DNA from 2 places in the Rhodococcus sp. NFXS4 genome. Region 2 is predicted to be linked to the other one. Evidence: predicted binding sites of a transcription regulator. Region 2 holds the regulator's gene; the other holds the start of a gene.

Region 1 (8,299 bases), 760 kb from region 2:
GTGGCGTATCCGCGGGAGCGCTCTCGACGCGCTGGGCGCCGTACTGCTGCTGATGTTCTTCGGCTTCGCCATGTCGTGGATCGGCGCCGTGGTCGGATCCGTCGCCAGCACTGCCGAGAGTGCCCAGAGCGCGCTCATGATCATTCTGTTCCCGATCACGTTCATCTCGTCCGCGTTCGTGCCGTCCTCGACGCTGCCGGGTCCGCTCCGCGCTGTCGCACAGTGGAATCCGATCACCTCGGTGGCCCGGTCGACGCGCGAGTCGTTCGGCAATCCCACCGCACCGTCCGTCGCGATCCGCGAACCGATCAACTGGGCGTCGACACACCCGATGCTGTACTCGGTGATCGTCTCGCTGCTGATCCTCGCGATCTTCGTCCCGTTGACATTGCGGGTGACCCGCTCACGCGAGGGCTAGTCCGTCCCGAGCGGATCGATCGAGACGGCGAGCCACACCACCGCGCTGCCCACAGCAGCCAGGGAGAAGGTGTCGAAGGCGCGCGACCGCACGGCCAGGATCCCGACACGCTCACTTCCGAGGCACAACCGGCACGCGGCGGCGATCAGGGTCGCGACACCGAACACGAACGCACCGCGGCGCCACCGGTCGGCGAGCACCAGGACCACGGCGACGACGATCACCAGCACGACGGCGACCACCGGAATGCTGCGCCGGAGCATGTCCCGCGCCGGCCTCCGCCGCGTCGGCTTTCTCACGAACGGCCGGCCTCCGGCCTTCCCGCTCATGACGAGACCGACTCCGATGCGGCCAGCATGCGCTCCGCGCGCTCGACGACGTTGCTCAGCAGGAAGGCGCGCGTGAGGGGTCCGACGCCGCCGGGATTCGGGGACAGGAAGCCGGCGACCTCGTCGACACCGTCGGCCACGTCGCCCTTCAGCCCGTCGTCGGTGCGTGAGACGCCGACGTCGATGACCGCGGCACCGGGCTTGACCATGTCCGGGGTGATCAGTCCGACGACGCCGGCACCGGCGACGACGATGTCCGCGCGCCGCACCTCGGTGGCCAGGTCACGGGTACCGGTGTGGCACAGCGTCACGGTGGCGTTCTCGGAGCGCCGGGTGAGGATGAGCCCGAGAGGCCGGCCGACGGTCACGCCGCGTCCGACGACGACCACATGAGCACCGGCGATGGGGACGTCGTAGCGACGCAGCAGGTGCACGATGCCGCGGGGAGTGCACGGGAGGGTGGAGTCCTCGCCCAGGACCAGTCGGCCGAGGTTGACGGGATGCAGGCCGTCGGCGTCCTTCTCGGGGTTCACGCGTTCGAGGGCGCGGTTCTCGTCCAGGCGCTTCGGCAGCGGGAGCTGCACGATGTAGCCGGTGCAGGCCGGGTCGGCGTTCAGCCCGTCGATGACGGCGTCGAGCTCGTCGCTGGACACGTCCGCCGGGAGGTCGCGCCGGATGGAGGCGATGCCCACCTTGGCGCAGTCGTTGTGCTTGCCTCGCACGTAGGCAGCGGAGCCCGGATCGTCACCGACCAGCACCGTCCCCAAGCCGGGGGTGATCCCACGCTCGCGCAGTGCGGTGACCCGCGCGGTGAGGTCGACGAAGATCTCGTCGCGGGTGAGTTTGCCGTCCAGTCGCGTTGCGGTCACACCGCACAGTTTCCCACGCTCGGGCAGGCGGGTGGGACATGGCAGGCTGAACGGGTGTTCCGTCTGATGTTCCACGAACCGCGTATCCCGCAGAACACGGGAAACGCCATCCGCCTCGTCGCCGGTACGGGGTGTGAGCTGCACCTGATCGAACCGCTCGGCTTCGACCTGTCCGAGCCCAAGCTGCGGCGCGCCGGCCTCGACTACCACGACCTGGCGTCGGTCACGGTGCACCCGAACCTCGAGGCGGCGTGGGACGCCCTCGCGCCCGAGCGGGTCCACGCCTTCACCGCCCATGCCACCACGTCCTACGCGTCGGTGTCGTACCGGCCCGGCGACGTGCTGCTGTTCGGGCCCGAGCCCACCGGCCTCGCACCGGAGGTACTGGCCGACGAGCACGTGACCGACCGCCTGCGCATCCCGATGCTGGCGGGGCGCCGGTCGATGAACATCACCAACGCCGCGTCGGTCGTGGTCTACGAGGCGTGGCGTCAATACGACTTCGAGGGCAGCGTCTGACGGTCGGGACAGACCGCAGGATCAGCGGAAGTCTCGCGAACGCAGGAGGACGCGGAGGTCGAGGGTCTCGAGTTTGTCGGCCACCAGCGTCACCACCCCCTCGGCGTTCTGGACGATGCCGCGGATGAACAGAGCCTGCGACAACTGCGCCGCCGAGCGGTACTTCTGCCACAGTCCCACCGAACACACCACGTTGATCATCCCGGTCTCGTCCTCGAGATTGATGAACGTGACACCTGCCGCGGTGGCGGGACGCTGACGGTGGGTGACCGCCCCGGCCACGAGCACCCGATCTCCGTCGGCCACCGACAGCAGGCGGTCCGCAGGGACCACGTCCATCTCGTCGAGCCGCTCGCGCAGGAACTGGGTGGGGTAGCTGTCGGGCGAGACACCGGTGGCCCAGATGTCCGCGGCGGCCAACTCCCACGCACTCATTCCCGGGAGCGACGGCGCGCGCGTCGACGCACCGAGAGCGGGCAACCGATCGGGACGCTCGGCCGCCGCGGCCCCGGCGGCCCACAGCGCCTCTCGGCGTGTCACACCGAAACAGGCGAGAGCGCCTGCGGTGGCAAGGGACTCGGCCTGCGTCACGCTGAGTTCGACGCGACCGGTGAGATCGAGCAACGAGGTGAACTGTCCGCCGGACACCCGCTCCGCCACGATCCGCTCGGCCAGTGCGGTGCCGATGGATCGGACGTCGGACAACCCGAGGCGCACCTCGAGGCCGTCGTTCTCGACGGTGGCGTGGGCAAGGCTGGCGCACACGTCGGGACCGTGCACGAGTACGCCGTGCCGCCGGGCGTCGGCCACCAGTGACTGCGGCGAGTAGAAACCCATGGGTTGCGCGCGGAGCAGACCGGCGCAGAACGCGGCGGGATGGTGCAGCTTGAACCACGACGAGTAGAAGACCAGCGACGCGAAACTTTGCGAATGACTCTCGGGGAAGCCGAAATTTGCGAAGGCATAGAGCTTGTCGAAGATGCGGTCCGCCTTGTCGCCGGTGATGCCGTGCAGGTCGCGCATCCCGTCGTAGAAACGCTGACGCATGCGGTCCATCTTCTCCGGACTGCGTTTGGACCCCATGGCCCGACGCAGTTGGTCCGCCTCGGTGGCCGAGAACCCTGCGACGTCGACGGCCATCTGCATCAGCTGCTCCTGGAACAGCGGTACGCCGAGAGTGCGCTCGAGTGCCCGCTCGAGCGACGGGTGATCGAAGGTGACGGGCTCGAGTCCGTTGCGGCGCCGGACGTACGGGTGCACCGAATGTCCCTGGATGGGTCCGGGTCTGATGAGGGCGACCTCGACGACGAGGTCGTAGAACTCCCGCGGTTTGAGTCGCGGGAGCGTCGCCATCTGAGCACGTGACTCCACCTGGAACACCCCGACCGAATCCGCGCGCTGCAGCATCTCGTACACCGCGGCCTCGCCGAGGTCGAGTTCGGCGAGATCGACGTGCAGTCCCTTGTGCTCCTTCACCAGGTCGATCATGTAGTGCAGCGCCGAGAGCATGCCGAGTCCCAGCATGTCGAACTTCACCAGTCCCACTGCGGCACAGTCGTCCTTGTCCCACTGCAGCACGGTGCGGTTCTCCATGCGCGCCCACTCGACGGGGCACACGTCGGCGATCGGCCGATCGCAGATCACCATGCCGCCGGAGTGGATGCCGAGATGCCGTGGGAAGTTCTCGATCTGCGCGGCGAGTTCGAGCACCGGGAGCGGGATGGTGGTCTCGCGGGCCTCGGCGGACAGGTCTCGCCCCGGCACCCCCGACCAGCGGGTGATCTGCTTGCTCCATGCGTCCTGCTGACCCTGCGACGCCCCGAGCGCCTTCGCCATGTCGCGTACCGACGACTTCCCGCGGTAGGTGATGACGTTGGCCACCTGCGCCGCGTAGTCGCGGCCGTACTTGGCGTAGACGTGCTGGATGGCCTCTTCACGACGGTCGGACTCGATGTCCACGTCGATGTCGGGTGGGCCGTCGCGCTCGACGGACAGGAACCGCTCGAACAGCAGACCGTTGCGCACCGGATCGACGTTGGTGATGCCGATGGCGTAGCACACCGCAGAGTTGGCCGCGGATCCTCTTCCCTGACACAGGATGTCGGCCCTCTTGCAGAAGTCGACGATGTCGTGGACCACCAGGAAGTACCCGGGGAAGTCGAGTTCGGTGATGACGGCGAGTTCGCGGTCGATCTGGGCGTAGGCCGCGGGTTCGTCCTCGCGCCGACCGTAGCGTCGCTCGGCACCGCGCATCGTCAACTCGTGGAGCCACGTGATCTCGGTATGTCCCTCCGGCACGTCGAACGGCGGCAGCTGCGGCGCGATGAGGTGCAGGTCGAACGCGCACTCCTCCCCCAGCACCGCGGCGTGGGACACGGCGGTGGGATAGGCGGAGAACATCGCCGCCATCTCGGCCCCGGAGCGCAGATGGGTTCCGCCGAGCGGCGGGAGCCACCCGGACGCATCGTCGAGACTGCGCCGCGCACGGACCGCGGCCATGGCCATCGCGAGCCGGCGCCGACTCGGCCGCGCGAAGTGTGCCGACGTCGTCGCGATGACCGGGAGCGAGAGGCGCGCGGCGATGTCCGCCAGGGCGTCATTGCGATCGTCGTCCTCGGCGACGCCCTGCCGCGTCAGCTCCACCGTCACACGGTCTGCGCCGAACCGCTCCACCAGGTCGCGCAGCGCCTGCTCGGCAGCCGCGGAACCACCCTCGCTCAGCGCGCGACGCACGCTGCCCTTGCGGCACCCCGTCAGGATCTGCCAGTGCCCCCCGGCCGCCTCGGCCAGCGAATCGATGTCGTATCGCGGGCGACCCTTCTCCCCACCGGCCAGATGCGCGGCGGCGATCTGGCGGGACAGGCGCCGGTACCCCTCCTGTCCGCGCGCCAGCACCAACAGATGCGTTCCGTCTGGATCGGCTGCGCCGGTGCGTGATTCGGTCGGCATACCTGGATCACCGAGCGACAACTCGGACCCGAAGACGGTCTTCATCTCCAACTCGCGTGCCGCCTCCGCGAACCGCACGACGCCGTACATGCCGTCGTGATCGGTCAGGGCGATGGCGTCCAGACCCAGCCGTACGGCCTCCTCGACCATCTCCTCGGGCTGGGAGGCGCCGTCGAGAAAGCTGAAGGACGAGTGGGCGTGCAGTTCCGCATAGGGAACGGTGTCGCGCGGCCGCACCACCGCACCCTCGTAGGGGTCACGCTTGCGCGACCAGGCCGGACTGTCACCGCCGTCACCAATCGCCAGCGGATCGATGACACGAGGCTTGCCCGAGAGCAACCGCTCCATCTCGGTCCACGTGGGCGGTCCGTCGTTCCATCCCATGACGCACCCTCGTCCGCTTGCTGGAGAACTTGTGTTCGAACGTATGTTCCCATTGGACCACCACCTCCACTCCGGCGGCAAGTCGACGGAAACCGTGGTCTCGCCCGGAACCACACCCCCACGGGGACACCCGGTACGAAATGTGCTGAATGGTCCGCTTCCGTTGCACACTTCCCCTGGAAGCGACCATCGACGACGAAGAGGACATGCCGTGCGAAAACTCACCCGAACCCTTCTCGGCACTGCAGCAGTGATTCCCCTGGCCCTCGCCACTCCCGGTCTCGCTGCCGCGACGGAACCCACCGACGTCACCTACGCGTTCGCTGTCGACGGCACCCGCACCTGACGGCGTCCTGCCGCCGCTGGAACCGTTCTCGGGACCGATCGGCGAGGGGGGTACCCGCCACCGGCAGAGCGATTACAACGATCACGTTTCTAGCAGCAACTATGTCATAATATGGATTATCGGCACCGATTATCATCGTCGAATCAGTCCGCATGTTGATGTCGTCAGTTGCATGTAAGGGCTGCCGCCGACACGAAGAACTGAGTCAGCCCCACTCGTCGACCAAAGATGGTCGCCACGATCCCGCTGTCGCCGTCTCGTGGTACCGGACGGCCCGGCGATGTGTCGGAGGACGTTCATCAGGGCATCGCCATCGGACGCGGATGCGGATGCGGCCAGGCTCATGGGGGTGCAATACTGCGGCCGACCAGCAGGCGGCGGCGCGAGGTTAGGTTGAAGAGTAAATGACGAACAAGGTGCGTATGAGCTTAGATCTGAAGGTCGATTAGAACGCCCATTCGATTCAGCCGAGTTTCCCCGATTTCTGGAGCACTGTCGCTGAAGAATTCGTTGAAAAACAAGCCTGTAGACGGCATGTCATGGAGATGGACTGGCGCTGTCGAATCGTACACCCAATCATTGTTCTCGAATTTGAGTGTCCCATCCACTGCCTGTATCCTTCGTACGGTTCCCATCACTGGACTGCATTGTTGCGAGTCGTCAGCGTAAAAAACTCCCGTTAGAGACACTTCGCCGGCGACAGGGCGAGGCGCGCTCCAGTTCGCCTCCCAACTGGGGAAACGCAAGCAAATCCGATATGATTGGCTAGGATCTGCCAAACGAACCCCGTCAAACGGGATCGCCTCGGCAGTAATTTGCGACGAGCGTGGATCCTTTGAATTCGAAATTTTCTCGTCGAACGCAAGTGACAATCTGACCTTGTCACCAATGGATAGCGGCCGTACTGACCCATCCTGGAGCAACCAATTATCGACCATGACCTTTATAGTTGACATCACAATCGATTCTGTGGAGTGTTTTCGGCTGTGAGGCCCGGCCGCGCACCTGCATCAATGAACTTTATCAGGTGCGCGGCCGGGCCAGCGATGTCGGTTGTGACCGGTAACGCTGACCGCTATTCGATCGGGTTGGACAGGGCGGCATCGACCCAAAGGTCGCAAACGTCCGTTCCTGCGAGCGGGCTCGTTCCACCGCCGCAGTATGCCGTGATCACTCCGACGGGGCCTGGCGCTCCAGCCGGTGCCAACTTGTAGCCGTCCGGATACGGGGTCGGGTCGTAGATGGCATGAACGACGCGCCGCTGCACTTCTTCACATTTGCGTCCTGACCAGTCAACTTTGCAGACTTGGTCGATGGCGTATGCATAGAAGTCGGTGCCGGGCCGCGAGCTGTCTGAGCGTGGTCCCCAGTGCTTGGACTCCAAAACAAACTCGATGGACTCGACGAGTCGCAGGCCGTGGCGGTGCTCCGCCTTGTCCTGTCCCCATCCGTCCTCCCACTGATCGCTCCAGTATCCCTGGCGAATGATCAGTTCGCCGTCTTTCTTGCGGTGCGGGTTGACGGTTCCGCCTACCTCCGCTGCGGTGTCATAGTTGGCTGATATTCCCGGTGGCGGCCAGGTGGCGCCGTCGGGAATTGCTCTGGCCTGCGGTTGCGGAGCCGTTTCGCGCAGTGGGGTGTTGCCGGAGGGTTCAGGGAACGAGTCCGGTGTCGGATCATAGGTTCCGATCAAGGCCCGGCCCTGCCCAATTAGGCTGATGATTCCTCCTTCGAAGACCTGCTTCAGCGTGATGCCCTCAGCGTTGGCCCCCGGCGTGGTGGCTCCCTCGGTGGGGAAGCCGAGTGATCCCGCGTACCCACCTGCCCCGAACCACGATGCCCGTACGTCTGAGCTGATCTCATGCGCACCGGTGAGAGAGGTCCACCAGATTGACGAACCGTTCTCGAAATCAGCGAAGTGTGCGGCGTTGTTGGCTATCGATTGCTCGTCGGCCAACGGAACGCCGAGAGGGCCGTCCTCTCGTCCCGTGTTCGCCCACCGGTCTCTGACCGGTCCGTAGAGGAGTCTTGCTCCTGTCTGTGATGACCACGTGACGGTGCCGTTCTCGAAGTTGTTGTAACGGCCGTTGTTCTTGGTGACACCGATTTCGTCGGTTGAGGGGTAGCCGAGGGGCCCTGCTTCCGCACCGACGGTGTTCCACTTGTCGCGGATGGCGCCGCCAATGGCGTACGCCTCGTTCAGGCGCCAGTAGATTGCTGCGCCCTGGAACTCCTGGCGGCGGCCGATGCCGTCGGGGTTGACGATTTCGTCTGTCGTTGGATACTTCAACACTCCTCCCTCCCAGCCCTGTCGTTGCCAAGCTGCGAAAAAGTGGTTGACGACAGGGTGTGCGCCGCCCTGCGGTGACCAGTAGATGGGGCCGTTGATGAACGTCTGTCGGCGTCCGAATCCGTCCGGGTTGACCAGCTCCTCGGAGGTGGGTAGGGCCAGGAAGCTGAACTGAGCCCCCATCGAGTTGTATTT
Region 2 (8,299 bases):
CCCGGATACGTCTTCGAGACCGGCGAAGCGCACCTGCCACATCTTCCGCGCTACCTCGAGGCGGCCGAGCGCCGACTTCGCGCATTCCCGTCCAGCGCTCGCCGCGACGCGGCGGGGATGGACGTGCTGGACCGCGTCTATGCGGACTACGACGCCCTGCTCGGGTCGGTACCGGACTCGGTGGGCCGCAGCGATGCCGTGCGGGAGATCGCCTGGATGATCGAGGAGCTGAGGGTCAACCTGTTCGCTCAGACCCTGGGAACGCTGTACCCGGTGAGCGAGAAGCGGGTGCGCAAGGCCATCGACGACGTCCGACGTGCGGTGCGGCGCTGACTCACCGCTGAGCGGCGGGCTCCGCGTCCTCGGCGAGGGCAGCATCGTGCTCGGCGCGGTGGCGACGAAGGTCCTCGATCTCGCGCTCGAAGTCGTCCGCACTGCTGAACGAGCGGTAGACGGAGGCGAATCGGAGGTAGGCCACCTCGTCGAGATCGCGCAGTGGCCCGAGGATGGCGAGCCCTACCTCGTTGCTGGGGATCTCGGCCGACCCGGAAGCCCGCACCGTGTCCTCGACCTGCTGGGCGAGGAGGACGAGCGCGTCGTTGTCGACCTGGCGGCCCTGGCAGGCCCGACGGACTCCCTTGACCACCTTCTCGCGACTGAACGGCTCACTCACGCCACTGCGTTTCACGACGGAGAGCACTGCTGTCTCCACCGTGGTGAAGCGTCGACCGCACTCGGGGCAGGAACGACGCCGCCGGATCGCCTGGCCCTCTTCCGCTTCACGCGAATCGACGACGCGCGAGTCGGGGTGACGGCAGAACGGGCAGTGCATCGGACAGAGACCCCTCGATGGCTCGGGCATTTCCCGAGCGCCACGGCGGCTCTCGGTGTGTCCAGCGTACCGGGACGGCCTTCCGCGGCCCCGGGGGCGTGTCCGGCCGGTGTCAGCGTCCGGAGACGACGCCCATCTCCACCTGCTCCGAGATTGACGGCTGTGCCGGAACGTCGGCGGAGCGCATGTTCGCCAACCCCACCAGCCCCAGAACGGACACTGCTGTGATCAGCGCCACAGCGATGGGCGTCGCGAATCCGTGCCCCCGACGAGTGCGGTGTTCGACCTGCGAGACACCGTTCGAGCGGCGACGGTAGTCGACAGTGCCGCCGTCGGGGCGGCGGGAGTCGCGCGGAGCGGGGCTGCGGCGGACCGTGGTGCGCTCGCGCACGTCGGTCGTCGTGGACCCGGCCGCGCGGTCGGCCACACCCCAGTAGGAATCGTCGTCGCAGGTCCAGCGCGTGCGAACGGGTGCATGCATGTCGATGGAACGTGCGGTGCCGACAGTCAGCAGGTCACTTCGAGTCATTGCAACCACTCCTCGTGGATAGCCGGTGGCCGTCCGCGTCGCCGATGCACCGAGGTGTTCGAACAACACATTCGCCCACGCGTTCGAATGAACGCATGTTCGATGTATAGCAGTCCGGTCCGACAAAGTGCATCGAACACGCGACACGCTTCGAACAGGTGTTTGATCCGAGTCCCGTTTCGGTTTAGGTTCGACACACGCACAACGGACGTGACACCAGCACCACCTGCCCCACGTCCACTGCTACCGATGGAGGTATCTCGATGAAGGACGACAGCTCATCCGGCACGGTCGGCGGGCGCGCGTCAGCGACCGGCTCGGCCACGACCGCCGACACCGAGTCCGGTCTCACCGAACGTCAGCGGCGAGTGCTCGAGGTGATCCGTGCGTCGGTCGTCGAGCGCGGCTATCCGCCGAGCATCCGGGAGATCGGTGACGCCGTCGGATTGACGTCCACCTCGTCGGTCGCGCATCAACTGCGCACCCTCGAACGCAAGGGGTTCCTGCGCCGCGACCCCAACCGTCCCCGCGCCGTCGACGTGCGTCTGCCGGGCGAGAACGGGCGCCCCGAAGAGGTCTCTGCCGTCGCGCAGGACGATCTCGTCGCCACGGACACCACGAATCACCTCGACAGCGCGGACACACCGTCGTCGGACGACGATCGCCTGCCCGCACCGACCTTCGTCCCCGTCCTGGGACGTATCGCCGCGGGTGGTCCGATTCTCGCGGAGCAGGCCGTCGAGGACGTGTTCCCGCTTCCGCGCGAGCTCGTCGGGTCCGGCTCGCTGTTCCTTCTCCGCGTCGTCGGTGAGTCGATGATCGACGCCGCCATCTGCGACGGTGACTGGGTGGTCGTGCGTCAGCAGAACGTGGCCGACAACGGGGACATCGTCGCCGCCATGATCGACGGAGAGGCCACCGTCAAGACGTTCAAGCGGACTGGTGGGGACGTCTGGCTGCTCCCCCACAACGACCTGTTCGAGCCCATTCCCGGGAACGACGCCGTGGTGCTGGGCAAGGTCGTCACCGTGATGCGCAAGCTCTGATTCCGGACACACGAACGCCGGCGCTGGATGTCCAGCGCCGGCGTCGTCGTGTTCGAGGTTCCTACAGGTCCAGACCGCGACCAATGATCTCCTTCATGATCTCCGTCGTGCCGCCGTAGATGGTCTGCACGCGGGAGTCCATGTACGCCTTGGCGATCGGGTACTCCTTCATGTAGCCGTAGCCACCGTGCAGCTGCAGGCACCGGTCGATGAGCTTGACCTGGTTCTCGGTGGTCCACCACTTCGCCATGGCTGCTTCCTGGACCGACAGCTCGTTCGCGTTGAGCTGCTCGATGTACTTGTCCACCATGATGCGGACGGCAGTCGTCTCGGTCGCGCACTCCGCCAGCACGAATCGCGTGTTCTGGAACTTGCCGATCGGCTTGCCGAACGCCTTGCGGTCCTTGCAGTACTGGATCGTCATCGCGAGCGCGGACTCCATCGCGGCAGCCGCGACGACGGCGATCGACAGGCGCTCCTGCGGCAGGTTCTGCATCAGGTAGATGAAGCCCATACCCTCCTGACCGAGCATGTTGGCGGCAGGGATGCGGACGTCGGTGAAGCTGAGCTCCGCGGTGTCCTGCGCCTTCATACCGATCTTGTCGAGGTTGCGGCCGCGCTCGAAGCCCGGCATGTCGCGCTCGACGACGAACAGGCTGAAGCCCTGCGCGCCCTTCTCCGGATCGGTGCACGCCACCACGATGACGATGTCGGCGTTGATGCCGTTGGTGATGAACGTCTTGGAGCCGTTGAGCACCCAGTCGTCACCGTCACGGACGGCCTTGGTCTTGATGCCCTGCAGGTCACTGCCCGTGCCCGGCTCGGTCATCGCGATCGCGGTGATCAGCTCACCGGAGCAAAAGCCGGGCAGCCAGCGCTGCTTCTGCTCGTCGTTCGTCAGCTCGATGAGGTACGGAGCGACGACGTCGTTGTGCAGCGTGAACCCGATGCCGCTGTACCCACCGGCCGTGGTCTCCTCGGTGACGATGGCGTTGTAGCGGAAGTCCTTGACTCCGCCGCCGCCGAACTCCTCCGGCACTGCCATGCCCAGGAAGCCCTGCTTGCCGGCCTCGACCCAGACACCTCTGTCGACGATGTTCTGCGTCTCCCACTCCGCGTGATGCGGCGCGACGTGCTGCTCGAGAAACTTCTTGTACGAGCTGCGGAACAGGTCGTGCTCGGGCTCGAACAACGTGCGCTTCATGATTCTCCTCGTCGTGCGTACGGCGGATCTGTCTCGAGCCTAGAACCAGGTACGAGCGGGGTCGATGACCAGTGCGAGCACGTTCGGTGACCTCGGCGTCAGCCGATATCACCTGGCCCGTCCGCAATCGGCTCCGTAACCTCTGCGCGATGCCTTCTCACTTCCATGTCTCGTCGTCACGTAACCGCAACTCGATCTCGCGGTTCGGGCTGGACTGGCAGCGCATGGGTGCGGCACGGGGCATCGCAGGCAGCACTGAGCCCGAGCAGCAGGGATGCTTTCTGGCGCGAGACGAGTGGGAGTGTGACTGGTTCGTCCGGATGAACAACACCGGCGGGCCGGTCGATGTCTGGGAAGTGGCAGGTATCCGTTCCTCCGATCTCGTCGAGTCGCCTCACCACTACTTCTACTACCCCGGCGTGATTCCGCCCGCGCAGCTGACACGGCGTCACTGACTCGAATCCTGTGTGCTGAGCCGCGGTATCCGCGGCTCAGCGCACCCAGCCGCCCTAGAGCTCGAGCACCCATCGGTGCCCGACGCGCTCGGCCACCACACCGCCGCTGGTCGCGGACGCGAGGACACCGTCGATCCGGTCGCCGTCACCGATCACCCGGAGCCGCACGTCGGATCCGTAGGCGACGTCGTCGACGGCGAATCCGTGCACTCGCAGAACGCCCTCCACCCGACCGGCATCAGCATGGGACAAGCTCATCTCGAGAACGTCGACTCGCGCGAGTTCGCCCACCTCCACGCGGTCGAGCGCCGCACTCACCGCGCCCGAGTAGGCGCGCACCAAGCCACCGGCGCCGAGCTTGACGCCCCCGAACCACCGACTGACGACGGCCACCACATCGACGAGGTCGCGGCCGGTCAGCACGCCGAGCATCGGAACACCTGCCGTACCGCCAGGTTCGCCGTCGTCCGATGCGCGCTGACGACGGTGCTCCTGATCTGCGCCGACGACGAAAGCCCAACAGTGGTGGCCCGCATCGGGGAACTCTGCCGACACCGCAGCGACCACGTCGAGCGCCTCGGACTCGGTGTGGACGGTGACCACGCGGGCGAGGAACCTGCTCCGCTCGATCACCGTTTCCGCATCGACGTGTCGGGTCGAGACGAGGGCATGCGGCACGGAGCCAGCCTAGACGCGGCGATTGTGCCGAGCCTGCAGGACGAGGGGCGGCAGAACCCAGGCGACGATTGCCAGAGTCACCCACCAGTACTGACCCGGCACGCCGTTCAGAGCGAAGCCGACGACGACCACCGCCGAACCACTGGCACTCCGCAGCAGGTCGACGTCACGGCGACGCACCGCGGGGCCGCGCAACCAGGAGATGCGCTGGTCGCCGCTCTCGCGCACGGTCCGCCTCGTCGACGCAACGGCGAGAACCACAGCAACGATCAGGGCAACAGCCGCAACGGCCGCACGAGCAACAGAGTTCGGCAGCGCGAAGGTCGCCACGACGATTGCAACCCAGACGACGCCGATCAGCGGAACCTTCCACGCCGGCGTCGACGGCCACTCGTCCGGCGCGAGGCGCACGGGTCGCATCGGGTCGAGGTGTGGGTGGCTCACCGCTTCAGCGTGGCACAGACCGCTCAGTCTCGTCGCCGCTCCGACAGCGCGCGCAGCACCGGGTACGCGACCAGGATGCCGACCGAGCCCCACACGATGCCGCCGAGTTCGACGGATCCGATGGTCAGCGTCAAGTCACCGACACCGGCGACGAGGGCGGCCGCCGCGACCATCAGGTTGAGCGGCTTGGTGAAGTCGATCCCCGCTTCCTGCCAGATCCGCACGCCGAGAAGGCCGATGAGACCGTAGAGCACGAGCGTCGCGCCGCCGATGACACCGCTCGGGACCGTGAAGATCAGAGCGCCGAACTTCGGGGAGAACGAGAGCACCAGCGCCGTGGCGGCGGCGACCCAGTAGGCAGCGGTGGAGTACACGCGGGTGGCGGCCATGACGCCGATGTTCTCCGCGTAGGTCGTGGTGCCCGAACCACCACCGGCACCGGCGAGGACGGTCGCCGCGCCGTCCGCCATGAGGGCGTCACCGGCGACGTCGTCGAGGGACCGACCCGTCATCGCCGCGACCGCCTTCACGTGACCGACGTTCTCGGCGACGAGCACCACGACGACGGGCAGTGCGACGAGCACGACGGACAGCTGGAACGAAGGGCCCGTGAACTCGGGCAGTCCGATCCACGACGCGCTACCGAGTGCGTCGACGCGTGCGGGATCGAGAGCACCGGTGACGGCAGCGAACACCCACCCCACGACGACGCCGACGAGGATGCCGAGGCGACCGATCAGCCCCGGCACCGCGACGGTGACCAGCAGGACCGCCACGAGGGTCACGGTCGCGACGAGCGGCTGAGCCTCGTACGAGGTCGCGGCGGTGGACGCGAGGTTCAGGCCGATGAGCGCCACGATCGCGCCGGTCACGAGCGGCGGCATGACGGCGTCGAGGACGCGGCTCCCCGCCAACCGGACGAGCAGGCCGACCAGGAACAACACCACGCCCACCACGAGCACCGCGCCGAGCTGCGCAGCGGGACCGTCGCCCGCCGTCGCCGCCAAGGGTGCGATGAAGGCGAAGGACGAGCCCAGGTAGCTCGGGATCCGGCCGCGCGTGGCCAACAGGAAGATCGCGGTACCCAGACCGGAGAAGAACAGCGTCGTCGTGACCGGGAACCCGGTGATGGTCGGCACCAGCAGAGTGGCGCCGAACATCGCGACGACATGCTGCATCCCGATCCCGATCGTGCGCGGCCACGAGAGCCGTTCGTCCGGAGCGACGACCGCGTCGGGCGCCACGGTGCGACCGTCACCGTGGACGGACCAGCGAGGGAAGAACTGCCTGGATCGAGTTGTCGTCACGGCGGAAATGATGTCATGCGGGAAGGCCGGAGGCCGGTCGGCAGGTCACCGGGAAGGCCGGAGGCCGGTCGGAGGGCGGGAGCGCATCACCCGAGCAGGCCGGCGGCAACCTCGCGTGCTTCGGCCGGGCTGGAGGTGGACAGCACGGCCTCGGCCGCGGCCTTGCACTGCTCGAGGGTCACGGTGCCGAGCTTCGCGCCGACACCGGCCACGGCGGCCGACGCGGCCGAGAGGGACGTGACGCCGAAGCCGACGAGGACACAGGCCAACAACGGGTCCGCGGCGGCCTCTCCGCAGACTCCGACAGGCTTGTTCACCGCTGCGCCGGCCTTCGCCGCGTGGGCGACGAGCGTCAGGACTGCGGGCTGCCACGGATCGGTCAGTGCGGCCAGGTCGGCGGACATGCGGTCGGCCGCCATCGTGTACTGCGCGAGGTCGTTGGTTCCGATGGACAGGAAGTCGACGTGATCGAGGATCCGGTCCGCGAGCAGCGCCGCGGCGGGCACCTCGATCATGACGCCGGGGGTGAGCCCGCGTTCCCGCACGTCGGCGGCGAAGGCCTGCGCCTCGGCGGACGTGGCGATCATCGGGGCCATCACCCACGGGGACGACTCGGTCGAGGCCGCCGCGGCCGCGATGGCGTCGAGCTGGCGGTGCAGGATGCCGCGATTGCCCTCGGCGATACGGATGCCGCGCACTCCGAGGGCCGGGTTGGCCTCGTCGGCGTGGTTCGCGAAGCGCAGCGGCTTGTCCGAGCCGGCGTCGAGCGTGCGGACGACCACCTTGGTGCCCTCGAACGCGGTGAGCACCTCGGCGTAGATCGAGGCCTGCTCGTCGACGGTGGGCTCGACGTCGCGGTCGAGGAAGCTGAGTTCGGTGCGGAAGAGTCCGACGCCGTCGGCCGCGGTCGACCGGGCTGCGCGAGCGCCGGCGCCGTCCTGCACGTTCGCGAGGATGTCGACACGGTGACCGTCGGACGTCCGGCCCGGCCCGCTCCAGTCGGCGACCTCGGCGAGGTGGGTGGCCGATTCCTCGACCGCGGAGCGTGCCGTGGACGGATCGGGCTCGATCTCGATGCGGCCGGTGGTGCCGTCCACCATGACGAGCGTCCCGGCGGGGACGTCGTCGAGGCCCGTCGCCGCGACGATGCACGGGATGCCGAGCTGACGGGCGATGATCGCGGTGTGGCTGGTGGGTCCACCGAGCGAAGTCGCGAGGCCGACGACCAGCGTGGCGTCGAGTCCCGCGGTGTCGGCGGGTGCGAGGTCCTCCGCCAGGAGAACCGAGGGCTCCGACGGGGTGGGCACGCCGGGCTCCGGGAGATCGGACAGCTCGGCGATCACGCGGTCGCAGATGTCCATGAGGTCGGTGATGCGCTCGGCCATGCGTCCGCCGAGCTTGGCGAACATGGCGACGAACTGGTCCGTCGCGGTGACGGCGGCGTACGCGGCGTCGGAACCCTTGCCGATGGCCTTGACGCCGGCGCCGATCCACCCGCGGTCCTCGGCCATCGCGGCGTTGGCGGCGAGCACCTCGGACGCGGAGCCGGTTGCCAGTGCGGCACGGGCCTGCAGACGTCGACCGACCTCGGCCGCCGCGGCGCGGAAGCGCTCCTTCTCTGCATCGCGCGCGTCCTCGGCGATCTCGACGGCCGTGTCGGGACGTGAGGGGCGCGGCGCCGGGCGGATCGCGGGGCCGTAGCCGACGCCGGGCACCACCGGCGTGCCCTGCACCGCGTGGGCCGTCGGCTGTGCCTCGTTCACGGTGAGCGATCCCGTCATCTGCTTCCTCCTGCTGCGCGGTG

The links. Region 2 encodes LexA, which represses DNA repair genes until DNA is damaged. Its sites were predicted from a motif close to CGAACANNTGTTCG; they were not measured.
Region 1: a site for LexA is predicted at 5,505-5,518, ahead of J4E04_RS13375 (error-prone DNA polymerase). Genes of this name have one in related genera too.

The regions. Positions count from the first base shown of each region.
Region 1 is NZ_CP192221.1:2,871,357-2,879,655, forward strand. It holds gene J4E04_RS13355 (ABC transporter permease) at 1-418, shown strand, start outside; gene J4E04_RS13360 (DUF3017 domain-containing protein) at 415-681, opposite strand; gene J4E04_RS13365 (bifunctional methylenetetrahydrofolate dehydrogenase/methenyltetrahydrofolate cyclohydrolase) at 744-1,616, opposite strand; gene J4E04_RS13370 (tRNA (cytidine(34)-2'-O)-methyltransferase) at 1,671-2,135, shown strand; gene J4E04_RS13375 (error-prone DNA polymerase) at 2,157-5,468, opposite strand; gene J4E04_RS13380 (hypothetical protein) at 5,680-5,814, shown strand; gene J4E04_RS13385 (LGFP repeat-containing protein) at 6,890-8,299, opposite strand, start outside.
Region 2 is NZ_CP192221.1:2,108,595-2,116,893, reverse strand. It holds gene hrpA (ATP-dependent RNA helicase HrpA) at 1-333, shown strand, start outside; gene nrdR (transcriptional regulator NrdR) at 335-832, opposite strand; gene J4E04_RS09930 (hypothetical protein) at 945-1,313, opposite strand; gene lexA (transcriptional repressor LexA) at 1,625-2,407, shown strand; gene J4E04_RS09920 (acyl-CoA dehydrogenase family protein) at 2,469-3,611, opposite strand; gene J4E04_RS09915 (hypothetical protein) at 3,761-4,066, shown strand; gene J4E04_RS09910 (IMPACT family protein) at 4,121-4,744, opposite strand; gene J4E04_RS09905 (hypothetical protein) at 4,754-5,188, opposite strand; gene J4E04_RS09900 (uracil-xanthine permease family protein) at 5,212-6,495, opposite strand; gene J4E04_RS09895 (phosphoenolpyruvate--protein phosphotransferase) at 6,582-8,276, opposite strand.